Regions from separate parts of the Phyllobacterium ifriqiyense genome, predicted to be linked through region 2. Evidence: riboswitches for the same ligand, from Rfam matches in the RefSeq annotation. Region 2 holds a riboswitch; each other region holds the start of a gene.
What was found. Region 2 has a riboswitch for cobalamin ahead of nrdH (glutaredoxin-like protein NrdH). Riboswitches for the same ligand answer to the same signal wherever they lie in the genome.

Region 1 (4,215 bases), on a different contig from region 2:
GGCCTTGAACTTGATTGGATAAAGGAAAACCCGGGCAGATTCTGGCATTTTATCACCGGTGACAGCCAGTTACGCTGGATCGGCCCTGATAAGGGTGCAATGCATCTGGCCACAGGCGCGGTAGTGAACGCCGTTTGGGATTTGCTGGCCAAGGAAGCGAAGAAGCCTGTCTGGCAACTGGTCGGTGAAATGACGCCGGAAGAGATCGTCAAAATCGTGGACTTCCGCTATCTTACGGACGTGCTGACGCCTGAAGAGACGCTGGAAATTCTGCGTAGAGCAGAGGTTGGTAAGAAAGAGCGTATTGAAACGCTAAAAGCAGATGGGTATCCCTGCTATACGACATCGGCAGGCTGGCTGGGCTATTCCGATGAAAAGCTCCGTCGCCTTTGTCAGGAGGCCGTGGATGCGGGCTTCAACCACATTAAGATGAAAGTCGGCCGCGATCTCGAAGATGATATCCGACGTCTTACCATCGCGCGCGAAGTGATCGGCCCTGACCGCATTCTCATGATCGATGCCAATCAGGTCTGGGAAGTGAATGAAGCCATTGATTGGGTGAACAAGCTTGCCTTCGTCAAGCCGTTCTTCATTGAAGAGCCAACGAGCCCCGACGACGTTGCGGGCCATCGCAAAATTCGGCAGGCTATCCATCCGGTGAAAGTCGCGACCGGTGAGATGTGTCAGAACCGCATCATGTTCAAACAGTTCATCGCCGAAGGCGCTATCGATGTCGTGCAGATCGATAGTTGCCGCATGGGTGGACTGAACGAAGTGCTGGCGGTGCTGCTTATCGCCGCAAAGTATGAGCTGCCAGTCTGGCCGCATGCGGGCGGTGTTGGTCTGTGTGAATATGTCCAGCATCTGTCAATGATTGATTATATCGCCGTTTCAGGGACGAAAGAGGGCAGGGTTATCGAATATGTCGATCATCTGCACGAGCATTTTGTTGATCCCTGCAACATTCAGGATGCAGCCTATATGCCGCCCTCACTGCCGGGCTTTTCAATTGAGATGAAACCGGAATCGATCAAGCAGTATTTGCATCACGGTCTTTAGAGCCTTTTCGCCTGGTAAATGAACCATCGCCGTCTCTCGCGATGTTCATTGCTGACATGGAAGGGGTATTCTGCCGCCATTCTGACGTGCCGGAGTGGCGGCATTTTCTGTTTTTTCGGTCGTGTCGTCTTGTGTAAATGCGATGTCGTTTCCGCACCTATTCTTTTTATCATCCGGATGCTTTTATCAGGCTACTTGAGGTGCCGCTTTCTAGGGAAGGTGGAGAATTGGGAAGCCGGTTTAATCCCGGCGCTGCCCCCGCAACGGTAATGGAGTGAAACGCGGCAAAATAGCCACTGGAGCATGGTTCCGGGAAGGCGCCGTGAGGCTCGCAAGAGCAACTCCAGAGCCCGGAAACCAGCCGCAAGCGATAACACCGACTGATCGCGGTGGGCGATCAAGGAGCATTGTTTTGTATGGGCAGCCATACGGACGGTCTTCTCCGTCACCACCAGTCAGTTCTTTCGCAAATGAGATGGCGAGGACACGACATGGACGCACATAGTGAACTACTCCGGAACCTGAAACACCGGAAACCTGGTTATGGCCTTGAGCAGGCTTTCTACAATGATCCAGAGTATTTCCGGTTGGATATGGAAAATATCTTCTACCGCGACTGGCTGTTTATCGGTCATGATTGCGAAGTGGCGCGACCGGGCAATTATTTTACCGTGCAGATTGGCGATTATCCGGTCGTTATCGTCCGGGACCGCGAGAAGAAAATACGCGCGTTTCATAATTCATGCCGCCATCGCGGGTCGCGCGTTTGTGCTTCTGAACGGGGCACCTCGGCGAAGCTTGTTTGCCCCTATCATCAGTGGACTTATGAACTGGATGGCCGTCTATTGTTCGCACGCCAGATGGGCGACGACTTCGATGCCAGCCAGCACAGCCTGAAGACGGTGCATTGCGAAAGCGTTGGCGGCTATATCTTCATCTGCCTTGCGCCGATTGCGCCGGATTTTGCCGCTACGCGTGCCATGATCGATCCTTATCTTGCACCGCATCGCCTCAGCGAAACCAAAGTCGCCTTTCAAAGCTCGATCGTGGAGAAGGGTAATTGGAAGCTGGTGTGGGAAAACAACCGCGAATGCTATCATTGCGCCGCCAATCATCCGGAACTCTGTAAGACGTTTCCTGAAGCACCAAGCGTGACTGGCATACAAGGCTCAAAGGATGATCCGGAAATCGTGGCGCATTGGGACAAATGCGAAGCCGCAGGTCTGCCGAGCGTGTTCCGTATCGATGAGAATGGCCAGTACCGCGCGACACGCGTGCCGCTGCTTCACGAAGCCGAGAGCTATACCATGTCGGGCAAACGTGCTGTGGCGCGTCAGCTTAGCGATGATGTGAATGCACGGCAGATCGGTTCGCTATTGCTCTATCATTATCCGACGACGTGGAATCACATTCTGGGGGATCATGCCCTTTCTTTCCGCGTTCTCCCGCTTAGCCCGACCGAAACCCAGGTCACGACCAAGTGGCTGGTGCACAAGGACGCGGTGGAAGGCGTCGATTACACCATTGAGGAACTCACGCATGTCTGGCTCGAAACCAATGATCAGGACCGCCAGATCGTTGAAGAAAATGCTTTTGGCATTCGCTCTCCTGCCTATGAGCCGGGCCCTTATTCGGTAGAGCATGAAGGCGGTGTTCTGCAATTCCTTGAATGGTATTCCAACACGATGGAAACGCGCCTTTCCGGCGACAAGCGACTGAGCAAGGTAGCGTAGTGAATATGGGCATTCCTCAAAAGTACCCGCATCTCGATCAGATGCAGCCATGGAACGACCGGCTGCATCTGCTGGAGTGCCTGTCTGTCATTGAGGAAGCGCCCAATGTGAAGACATTCACATTTCGTTCCGACAATCAAAACTGGTTCCGGTATGAGCCCGGCCAGTTCATGACGTTTGAATTGGGTACGCAACCGGATGCGGTCCTGCGTACCTACACACTCTCTTCCAGCCCCTCGCGGCCATTTACGATTGCAATCACGGTCAAAGCGCAGGATGGCAGCATTGGCACCCGCTGGATGCTGGACCACCTCACGCCGGGCGCGCGGCTGAAAGCATTTGGGCCGCTGGGTGACTTTTCAATCTCAAAACATCCCGGCGAAAAATATCTGTTTATTTCTGCCGGATCAGGCATCACGCCTATGATGTCAATGACGCGCTGGATGCAGGATTGTGCACCACAAAGCGATATTAGTTTTGTCAGTTGCGCACGCCGCCCGAGCGATATAATTTTTCGGAAGGAACTCGAATATCTGACCAGTTGCATGCCAAATCTCAAATTGTCCTTTCTGATCAAGGAACATGAAATGGGGCAGCTCTGGACGGGTATCAGAGGCAGGCTCGAAGCGCCGAAGCTTTCGCTATTGTCGCCCGACTTCAAGGAACGGACGATTTTCTGCTGCGGTCCTGACGGATTCATGCGCGATGTTCGGGCCATGCTGGAAGAGTCCGGCTTCGATATGGCCAATTACCATCAGGAAAGCTTCGGTTCCGCCGCCGAACCTGTGCTTCCGGTAATGGACGATATTTCTACGGAGGTGTCTGAAACTGCCGCGATCGTCACTTTCTCCATGGCCGGCAAGGATGTGCACTGCGTCGCAGGCGATACAATCCTCAAGGCTGCCCGTGGTGCTGGCATTCGAATTGCCGCGGCCTGTGAATCCGGATTGTGCGGCACCTGCAAGGTCATGAAAATTTCCGGCAATGTCGATATGAACCATAATGGCGGGATTCTCGACGAGGAAATTGATGAAGGCTATATCCTGGCCTGTTGTTCCAAACCGTTGGGCAATGTCGAAGTGGAAGCCTAGAGCAAATTTTGCTCCAGCTCCCAAGCGCATTTTCGTGTTGTCGATCTCAATCCCCTTGCTTTTCCCGATGCATTGCTTGACGAAGCTCGTGTATTGCCAGAGGCCGAGATTCGCATAGAGCAGGCTGGCTCAAAGCGGTGGGGAGGAATCCAAAATGGCTGCACCAATTTTTGCTATCAATCATATCGCTACTCCTTATCTTCGCCCTGCCGCGTTTTTTCAGTTGGCGGTGGCGCTTGGCTTGCGCGATGTTGAGATTCGTAATGACCTTGGCGGCAATGCGATTATTGACGGCACAGCTGCAACTGAAATGAAGGCGCTATCGAAAGCAG
Region 2 (4,215 bases):
GCAGGTTCTGATTGTAAAGACCGGAGGTCATCACCGCCTGCTTCAGCGCCAGCCAATCTTCCTGTGTCGGGATCGCAATGCCCGCGGCTTCGAATAACTCTCTTACGCGCTCGGTTGCTGGCAGCCATTCCTGCGCCGTATACTTGTCGAAATATTCTCCAGATGCATATTTCGAGTTATCGAAGCCCTTGAAGCTTTGGCCGCGTTCAACCGCTAGGCGATTGGATGCGCGAACGGCGTGATAGGTCACGGTGTAGAAATAGATATTGGTGAAATCGATACCTTCGTCAGAGCCGTAATAAATGCGTTCGCGGGCCAGGTAACCATGCAGATTCATCTGCCCAAGGCCGATGGCATGGCTGTCATCATTACCCTTTTCGATAGAAGGCACCGACGAGATATGGCTCATGTCCGAGACGGCGCTCAGCGCCCTGATGGCCGTTGCGATGGTTTTGCCAAAATCCATTGAATCCATTGCGGCGGCAATATTCAGCGAGCCGAGATTACAGGAGATATCCTTGCCCATATGGCTATAGGACAGATCGGCATTGTATTCGCTCGCCTCGCTGACCTGAAGGATTTCCGAGCACAGATTGCTCATGGTGATACGCCCTGCAATCGGGTTGGCGCGGTTCACTGTGTCCTCGAACATGATGTAGGGATAGCCGCTTTCGAACTGGATTTCGGCCAAGACCTGAAAGAAGTCGCGAGCCTTGATTTTCTTTTTGCGGATACGCGAATCTGCGACCATTTCACGGTACTTTTCTGTCACCGAAATTTCCGTAAAGGCCACGCCGTAGACCCGCTCTACGTCATAGGGAGAGAACAGATACATATCCTCATTGTTCTTCGCCAATTCGAAAGTAATATCCGGCACGACAACGCCGAGCGACAGCGTCTTGATACGGATTTTCTCATCCGCATTTTCGCGCTTGGTATCGAGGAAACGCATTATGTCGGGATGATGTGCGTTCAGATAGACCGCACCTGCCCCCTGTCTTGCACCAAGCTGGTTGGCATAGGAAAAACTATCCTCCAAAAGCTTCATGACTGGAATGATGCCGGATGACTGATTTTCAATCTGCTTTATCGGCGCGCCCGCTTCACGGATATTGGTGAGCGATAATGCAACGCCGCCCCCGCGTTTGGAGAGCTGCAGGGCCGAGTTGATACCCCTCGCGATTGATTCCATATTGTCTTCAATTCGGAGCAGAAAGCAGGACACCAGCTCGCCGCGCTGTTTCTTTCCAGCATTGAGAAAGGTGGGAGTTGCAGGCTGGAAACGCCCGGAAATGATCTCGTCAACCATATCCCGCGCCAGGATTTCACTTCCTTGCGCCAGCGTCAGCGCCACCATGCAGATGCGGTCCTCGTAACGCTCAAGATAGCGTTTTCCGTCAAAGGTCTTCAGCGTGTAGCTGGTGTAATACTTGAATGCGCCAAGAAATGTTGGAAACCTGAATTTCTTCGCATAGGCATGGTCGAACAGATCGCGCATGAAATTGAAGGAATATTGATCAAGCACCGCGCGCTCATAATAGCCTTCGGTTACCAGGTAATCGAGCTTCTCGCGCAAATTGTGAAAGAACACCGTATTCTGGTTCACATGCTGCAGAAAATACTGCTTCGCCGCCATACGATCCTGATCGAACTGGATGTTGCCCTCCTCATCATAAAGGTTCAGCATCGCGTTCAGCGCGTGGTAATCCAGCACTGGTTCGTTGGCTTTCACTGGTCGTTCGAGCGTGAGCGTGTCCAAAATCGTTCCAATCCATGTTTGACGTTTACGACATCCTGCTCCGTGCCGATCAGCTCGAACCTGTAAAGGTAAGGCACCTGGCATTTGGCAGAGATGATGTCGCCGGCAATCCCGAAGGTCGCTCCGAAGTTACTGTTACCCGCGGAAATCACGCCGCGGAGATTTAAACGGTTTTCCGCCTGGTTGAGGAAGCGGATCACCTGTTTTGGAACGGCACCCTTGCCGCCATCGCCGCTATAAGTTGGCACGATCAAAATATAGGGTGCGTTGATCTTCAGCTCTTCACGAGAGCCGATCGGTATCCGTTGTGAGGTGAAGCCCAGCTTGGAAACAAAACGGTGGGTATTCTCCGACCTGCTCGAAAAATAGACGATCCCACTCATGACACCCATCCCAGTCAGGCAAGGGTGCTGATCATATCCGGGCGGAAACCGGCCCAGTGTTTTTCGCCGGCGACAACCACAGGTACCTGGCGGTAGCCGAGACTTTGAACAAGTTCGAGAGCATCCTGATCGTTGGAAATATCAATAACGTCATACTCCATACCCTGCCGGTCAAGAGCTCGGGTCGTAGCGGTGCACTGGACGCAGGCCGGCTTGCTGTAAACGACAATATTCATGACTTCCTCATTTGATTTTGGTCGTGAGAACATGGTCTGGCAGCTCTGAGTGCTGCCAGCTAGTTTGGTTTAGAACTGTATGACTTACTTAAGTGCCGCCCGATTTACGGCGGGTCGCCCACAATCAATGCGCTGGATAGGTTTCTCATGCACTTCACCCTGTAGCTCGCTCGTGGAGGGGCAGGGAAGCGTTTTACACGGAAAATCCCCGTGCATTGGCGCGACCGCTCCGGCACCCCGCCGGTGGACTCATCAGATCAAGGCAGGTCTCCTGGCTCGCAGATCAACGCACTTATTCTTGCCTTCCCGGTGCCTAGAGCTCCAGTGACAGTATCGAACACGTGCTAGCCGCTTACAGTTGCGGGGGCAGCTCCGGCATCACAGTACCTAAAGGCACCACTCACCGTATTCCCGTCTTAGCTTCCCACTCTCACGAATCGGAAGAACCTTGAACACTATATATAGTAGTGGATGTTAAAAATCCGTCAACAGCTAGATCAAACCAAAATTGAAACTATGCACAGCTGCCAATCAATTTGGCGCTCCGCACGAAAATGGAATGAGTGAGGAAGGGACTACACGTCCGGATTGTCGGTCTGACGATTCAAGCTGAGGGCTATAAGCGTGCACACAGCACCGGAGAGCAGATAGCCGCCCGCAGCTATCAGGCCGAAATGGCTGGATAGCAGCAGCGCGACCAGCGGTGCGAAACCCGCCCCGAACAACCATGCCATATCGCTGGTCAATGCCGAGCCGGTATAGCGGAACTTCTTTGAGAACCGCGAGGCCACTGAGCCGGATGACTGGCCGAAGGACAGACCAAGCAAAATAAATCCAAGGATCATGAAGATCAGTTCGCCGATGTCGCCGCCATCAAGCAATTGAGGAGCAAATCCACTGAACACAGCAATGGCTATGGCGGTGCCGCCCAGCAGATTCCGGCGTCCGACGCGGTCGGCAATCGTGCCCGACGCAAACACGGTAATGACGCCCACAGCCGCTCCGAATGCTTCAATCAAAAGAAAGCGAGCCGGGCCCTGATCCGTAAACAGGAAGACCCAAGACAGTGGAAATACCGTTACCATATGAAAGAGCGCAAAGCTCGCAAGCGGTGCAAAAGCACCAATGACCACGTGGCGACCTTCATGCTGTAATGTGTTGGCCACCGTCGTTGGCTGCAGTTCTCTGCTTTCATATAATTTTGCATATTGCGGCGTAACAACCATTCGCAACCGTGCAAACAGCGCCACCACATTAATAGCGAAAGCAACGAAAAACGGATAGCGCCAGCCCCAGCCCAGGAAGTCTTCTGCGGAAAGATTGGCAACGAAAAATGCGAACAGCCCCGCCGCAACCATAAGCCCCAAGGGAGCACCGAGTTGCGGTATCATCGCATACCAGCCACGGCGTTGCTTGGGTGCATTGAGCGCCAGAAGCGATGCGAGGCCATCCCACTCACCGCCCAGCGCAAGCCCCTGTCCTATCCGGAACAGTGCCAAAAGCGCTGCAGATGCCCAACCGACCTGGGCATAACCGGGTAGGAACGCCACCGCAACGGTCGAGCTACCAAGCAGGAACAGGGCAATCGTCAATTTCACGCCACGGCCGTAAGTGCGATCGATCTGCATGAAGATAACCGTGCCGATCGGTCGCGCAAGAAAGGCCAGCGCAAAAATACCGAACGAATAGATCGTGCCCGTCAGAGCATCAACATAGGGGAACACCAGTTTCGGAAAGACCAGCACGGAGGCAATAGCATAGACGAAGAAGTCAAAGAATTCGGACGTTCTGCCGATAATCACGCCGATGGCAATCTCGCCAACGTTAACGTCGTCAT
Region 3 (4,215 bases), on a different contig from region 2:
CAGAGCGCCCAGCGGCAGGCGGTAACCGACAGGAGAGTCGCCCGGAACCAGAAAGAGCTTGCCGCGCCGCGTAGTCCATTTTTCACTGCGCCAGCGCGGACCTTGCGCAGCCTGGCTGTTCCAGCGCTGTACCGGCAATACAAATCCTGTTGGCTCTGTCAGTCCCCGTTCGAAAACACGCGCCATGCGGCTGCGCTCTTCCGGGTCTTTCAGCATGGAGTTTGAGGGGTCAACATTCTCCGGCAAATTGCCTTCTTTGACGATCCATTCTGCGGGGTCCTCATAGGCGGCGGCAACCATATCGTCTTCAACGCCCAATTCGCCAGCCATCTCCACCAGCAGTTTGCCGGCATCTTCCGGTTTGACATCCGCCTTGCTGTTTTCCGCGGCGATAAGATCAGGATTGACCCAGATGGGCTGGCCGTCTTTTCGCCAATAGAGTGAGAACGTCCAGCGCGGCAGGCTCTCCCCCGGATACCATTTTCCCTGCCCGTAATGCAGAAATCCGCCCGGCGCGAAACGATCACGCAAGCGCCGGATCAGCTTGTCAGCTTTTTCCCGCTTGGTTGGGCCAACGGCATCGGTGTTCCATTCGCCGGATTCAAAATCGTCAATTGAAACGAATGTCGGCTCGCCGCCCATGGTCAGGCGAACATCCCGTTCCTTGAGCAGCGCATCGACTTTGTTGCCAAGCGCATCGAGCGCGTCCCACGATTCATCGGAAAATGGCTTGGTAATGCGTGGATGCTCCGAGACGCGCGTTACCCGCATGTCAAAACCGAATTCGACATTGGCCGGTTCAGCCATGCCTGAAATCGGTGCAGCATTGCGATAATGAGGTGTTGCGGCCAGCGGGACATGACTTTCGCCAGTCAGCAACCCCGATGTCGGATCAAGGCCAATCCAACCGGCACCCGGCAAGTAGACCTCGCACCAGGCATGTAGATCAGTAAAATCCGTCGTTGTCCCGGCAGGCCCATCCAGCGCCACCAGATCGGGCTTTAACTGGATAAGGTAGCCGGAAACAAAACGCGCCGCCAAGCCAAGATGACGCAAGGTCTGGACGAGAAACCAGCTGGTATCACGGCACGAACCTGTACGGACATTCAACGTGGTTTCCGGCTCTTGGACACCGGTTTCCATGCGGATAACATAACCAATCTCGCGCTGGATGCGTGCATTAAGGTCCACGACGAAATTGACTGTATTGGTGCTTGAGCGATCAATCGTTGCCAGAAAATCCGACAGAAGCGGCCCAATCGGCTCCGGCTTCATATATATGGAAAGATCGTCGCGTATATCTTCAGGGTAAGCGAAGGGCCAGATTTCTCCGGCAGGTTCGACGAAGAAATCAAACGGATTATAGACGGTCATATCGGCAATGAGATCGACTTCGATCTTGAGCTCCGTGACGGGCTCAGGAAAGACAAAACGGGCCAGAAAATTACCGTAAGGGTCCTGCTGCAAATTGACGAAATGGTTGGACGGACTGACCTTCAACGAGTGACTCAGCACTTTGGTTCTCGAGTGCGGAGCTGGTTGAAGGCGGATGATCTGCGGCCCGAGCATGATGGGGCGATCATATTTATAGTGAGTCAGGTGATAGACTGCTGCGTGAATTGCCATGTCGCCCCAAAATTCAATAAAACATCGATGTCGCCAAAGGCTACATGCGAAGCCTAGCCTACTCCATCGGCTTGTTCACGCTTAAAAAACTTATTCTGCCATTTATTTTAGCACGTACTGAATCTGCACCTTAAACGGGCTGGCAAAATGGACGACACAACCAAATCCAAGAGAGGGGTAACATAATTTGCATTAGGCTTGCTGCGTGGTTCGACGGGGCTCACCATGAGGGAGGTTATTATTTGCAGGAAGTTACTTCCTGCAAGGTTATCGACCAATGTGCAATCAAACCACATTCCTCATGGTGAGCCCCGTCGAACCACGCAGAAACTCAATGCCAACAAAGGGTAGCTGCTGATTATCACCCTGGAATTGAAAAAGACCCGGACGAGCTGGACACTCACTATCCGGATCTCCATTCATTAAACCAGAAAACGGGAGGTGGGCGAAAGCCTCCCTCTCACTCCTGAGGGAAACATAGCATCTTCTATTTTTTCCAAGTGCTATCTCTTTTACCCCATTTCATTTTCACTTCGGTTCAACTACTAATCATCGTGATGGTTTCTCCGGCTAGACAATGCTGGAGATGAAAAGGGAACACGGTGAGGCGTACCCAAAAGGGACCGAAACCGTGGCTGCCCCCGCAACTGTAAGCGGTGAGCGACGCCTGATGATGCCACTGATCGCAAGATCGGGAAGGTAAGGCTTTGCCAAGACCCGTGAGCCAGGAGACCTGCCATCATAATTGAAATTCGAACCGGACGGGGTGTGCCGGGAGCGATGCGATGACCTCTGTCCGCATTAGCGGCACCCGAATGCTTTGAATAGCTTCCGGTTCATCGTCTGCGTTCTCTGTCCTCCCCTTGAAAGTTGGCAGGTATGAACGTTTCGCGCATCGTCACTTCGACCCAGCATCATATTATCTACCCTCTCAAACAATCGGCATTGACGATTGTTATAACATTACGTTATCTCCTACCCATGTCGAAATCCTCAGAATATTTCCACGGCATGGGAGCGCGCCCGTGAGCCATATACAGCTTGATGCAACAGCCGTGAGCTATAAAACCGGAACCCATATTTTGGTTGATGCTGCGTCGGTCGGCATAAGATGTGGCGCAAGGCTCGCTATTATCGGGCCGAATGGCGCTGGAAAATCCACCTTGCTGCGCATGCTGGCCGGGCTGCTGCCACCGACGTCCGGCGGAATAAGCTTCAACGGCAAAATTATCGGTACAATGTCGCCGCTTGAGCGGGCCCGGCAATTTGCCTTTGTCGGCCAGGCCGATGCCCCCGATCAACAGCTTCTTGTCGAGGATTATGTATCTCTTGGCCGCATTCCCCATCTGGGCGTCTTCACACGCACGATCGACCGGGAAATCGTCGAAGATTCCATGGAGCGAGCGCGGATCAGCCATTTCCGCCGTCGTGCATTGGGTTCATTGTCAGGCGGCGAACGGCAGCGCATGCAATTGGCGCGCGCCCTCGCCCAGCAACCGGCCATCCTGTTTCTTGATGAACCGACCAATCACCTCGATCCAAAGGCGCGCAGCGAACTGCTCCTGCTGGTTGCCGGACTTAATGTCACGACCATTGCCGTTCTGCATGATTTGCCGCTTGTTGCGCCCTTTGCAACCCATGTAGCAGTCATGCACAGCGCTCAGCTTGTAGCGTCAGGCACGCCCGACGAAACGCTGACCCCGCGCATTGTCAGCGATGTATTTGACCTTGATGTGCTGCGCCTCAGGCACCCATCCCGCCAGCGCGACCTTATGGTGTTTGAAGCACCCGAACCGATCCATGACGCCCATTCTCATTCACGGAGCATTTGATGAAAAAATCCCTTTTTGCCCTCGCATTTACTCTTCTGTCTGCGCCTGCCTTTGCTTTCCCTGTAACCGTCGATAGTTGCGGCAAACCTTTGACCTTCGACGCCGCTCCCAAACGTGTCGTCGTCAACGATATCAACATGAGCGAAATGGCTTTCGCGCTTGGCCTGCAATCTTCAATGGTTGGCGTGACCGGAATCACCGGCTGGTACAAGCTCGATGATGCCTTCATCAAGCAGCAGGGTTCCATTCCGGAACTTGCACCAAAAAATCCGACACTCGAGAATATTATCGCCGTGCAGCCTGATTTCTTCTTTGCCGGATGGAATTACGGCATGCGCATCGGCGGCGAAGTTACCCCCGATACACTTGCGCCCTATGGAATCAAAACCCTCGAACTGACCGAGAGCTGCGTCCATCTCGATAAAAACCGCCCTGCCGCTTCCATGGAACTTCTCTATGGCGACATCGAAAAGCTGGGCAAAATTTTCGGCAAGGAAGCAGAAGCTGAAAAACTGATTTCCGGCTGGAAGACCCAATTGGCACAGATCAAAAAGAAGGTCGGCACCAACAGCGGTACCCGCGTGTTCCTTTATGATTCCGGTGAAGACAAACCATTCACCGCTGGAAAGTTCGCCATCCCTTCAGCGATGATCAGCGAAGCTGGCGGCGTCAACATCATGGATGACCTGGAATCCAGCTGGGCCACCACCTCTTGGGAAACTGTTGCATCGCGCAATCCGCAGTTTCTCGTACTCCT

Region 1: another riboswitch for cobalamin. It lies ahead of QFZ34_RS08935 (aromatic ring-hydroxylating oxygenase subunit alpha); the one in region 2 lies ahead of nrdH (glutaredoxin-like protein NrdH).
Region 3: another riboswitch for cobalamin. It lies ahead of QFZ34_RS17495 (ABC transporter ATP-binding protein); the one in region 2 lies ahead of nrdH (glutaredoxin-like protein NrdH).

Annotation. Positions count from the first base shown of each region.
Region 1 is NZ_JAUSZT010000003.1:326,419-330,633, reverse strand. Features, by position in the region: gene QFZ34_RS08940 (L-fuconate dehydratase) at 1-1,059, shown strand, start outside; cobalamin riboswitch at 1,241-1,439, shown strand; gene QFZ34_RS08935 (aromatic ring-hydroxylating oxygenase subunit alpha) at 1,551-2,792, shown strand; gene QFZ34_RS08930 (FAD-binding oxidoreductase) at 2,798-3,883, shown strand; gene QFZ34_RS08925 (TIM barrel protein) at 4,038-4,215, shown strand, end outside.
Region 2 is NZ_JAUSZT010000002.1:545,768-549,982, reverse strand. Features, by position in the region: gene nrdE (class 1b ribonucleoside-diphosphate reductase subunit alpha) at 1-1,759, opposite strand, end outside; gene nrdI (class Ib ribonucleoside-diphosphate reductase assembly flavoprotein NrdI) at 1,729-2,142, opposite strand; gene nrdH (glutaredoxin-like protein NrdH) at 2,157-2,378, opposite strand; cobalamin riboswitch at 2,623-2,844, opposite strand; gene QFZ34_RS04200 (MFS transporter) at 2,954-4,215, opposite strand, start outside.
Region 3 is NZ_JAUSZT010000003.1:2,032,045-2,036,259, reverse strand. Features, by position in the region: gene QFZ34_RS17500 (transglutaminase family protein) at 1-1,626, opposite strand, end outside; cobalamin riboswitch at 2,168-2,381, shown strand; gene QFZ34_RS17495 (ABC transporter ATP-binding protein) at 2,652-3,458, shown strand; gene QFZ34_RS17490 (ABC transporter substrate-binding protein) at 3,458-4,215, shown strand, end outside.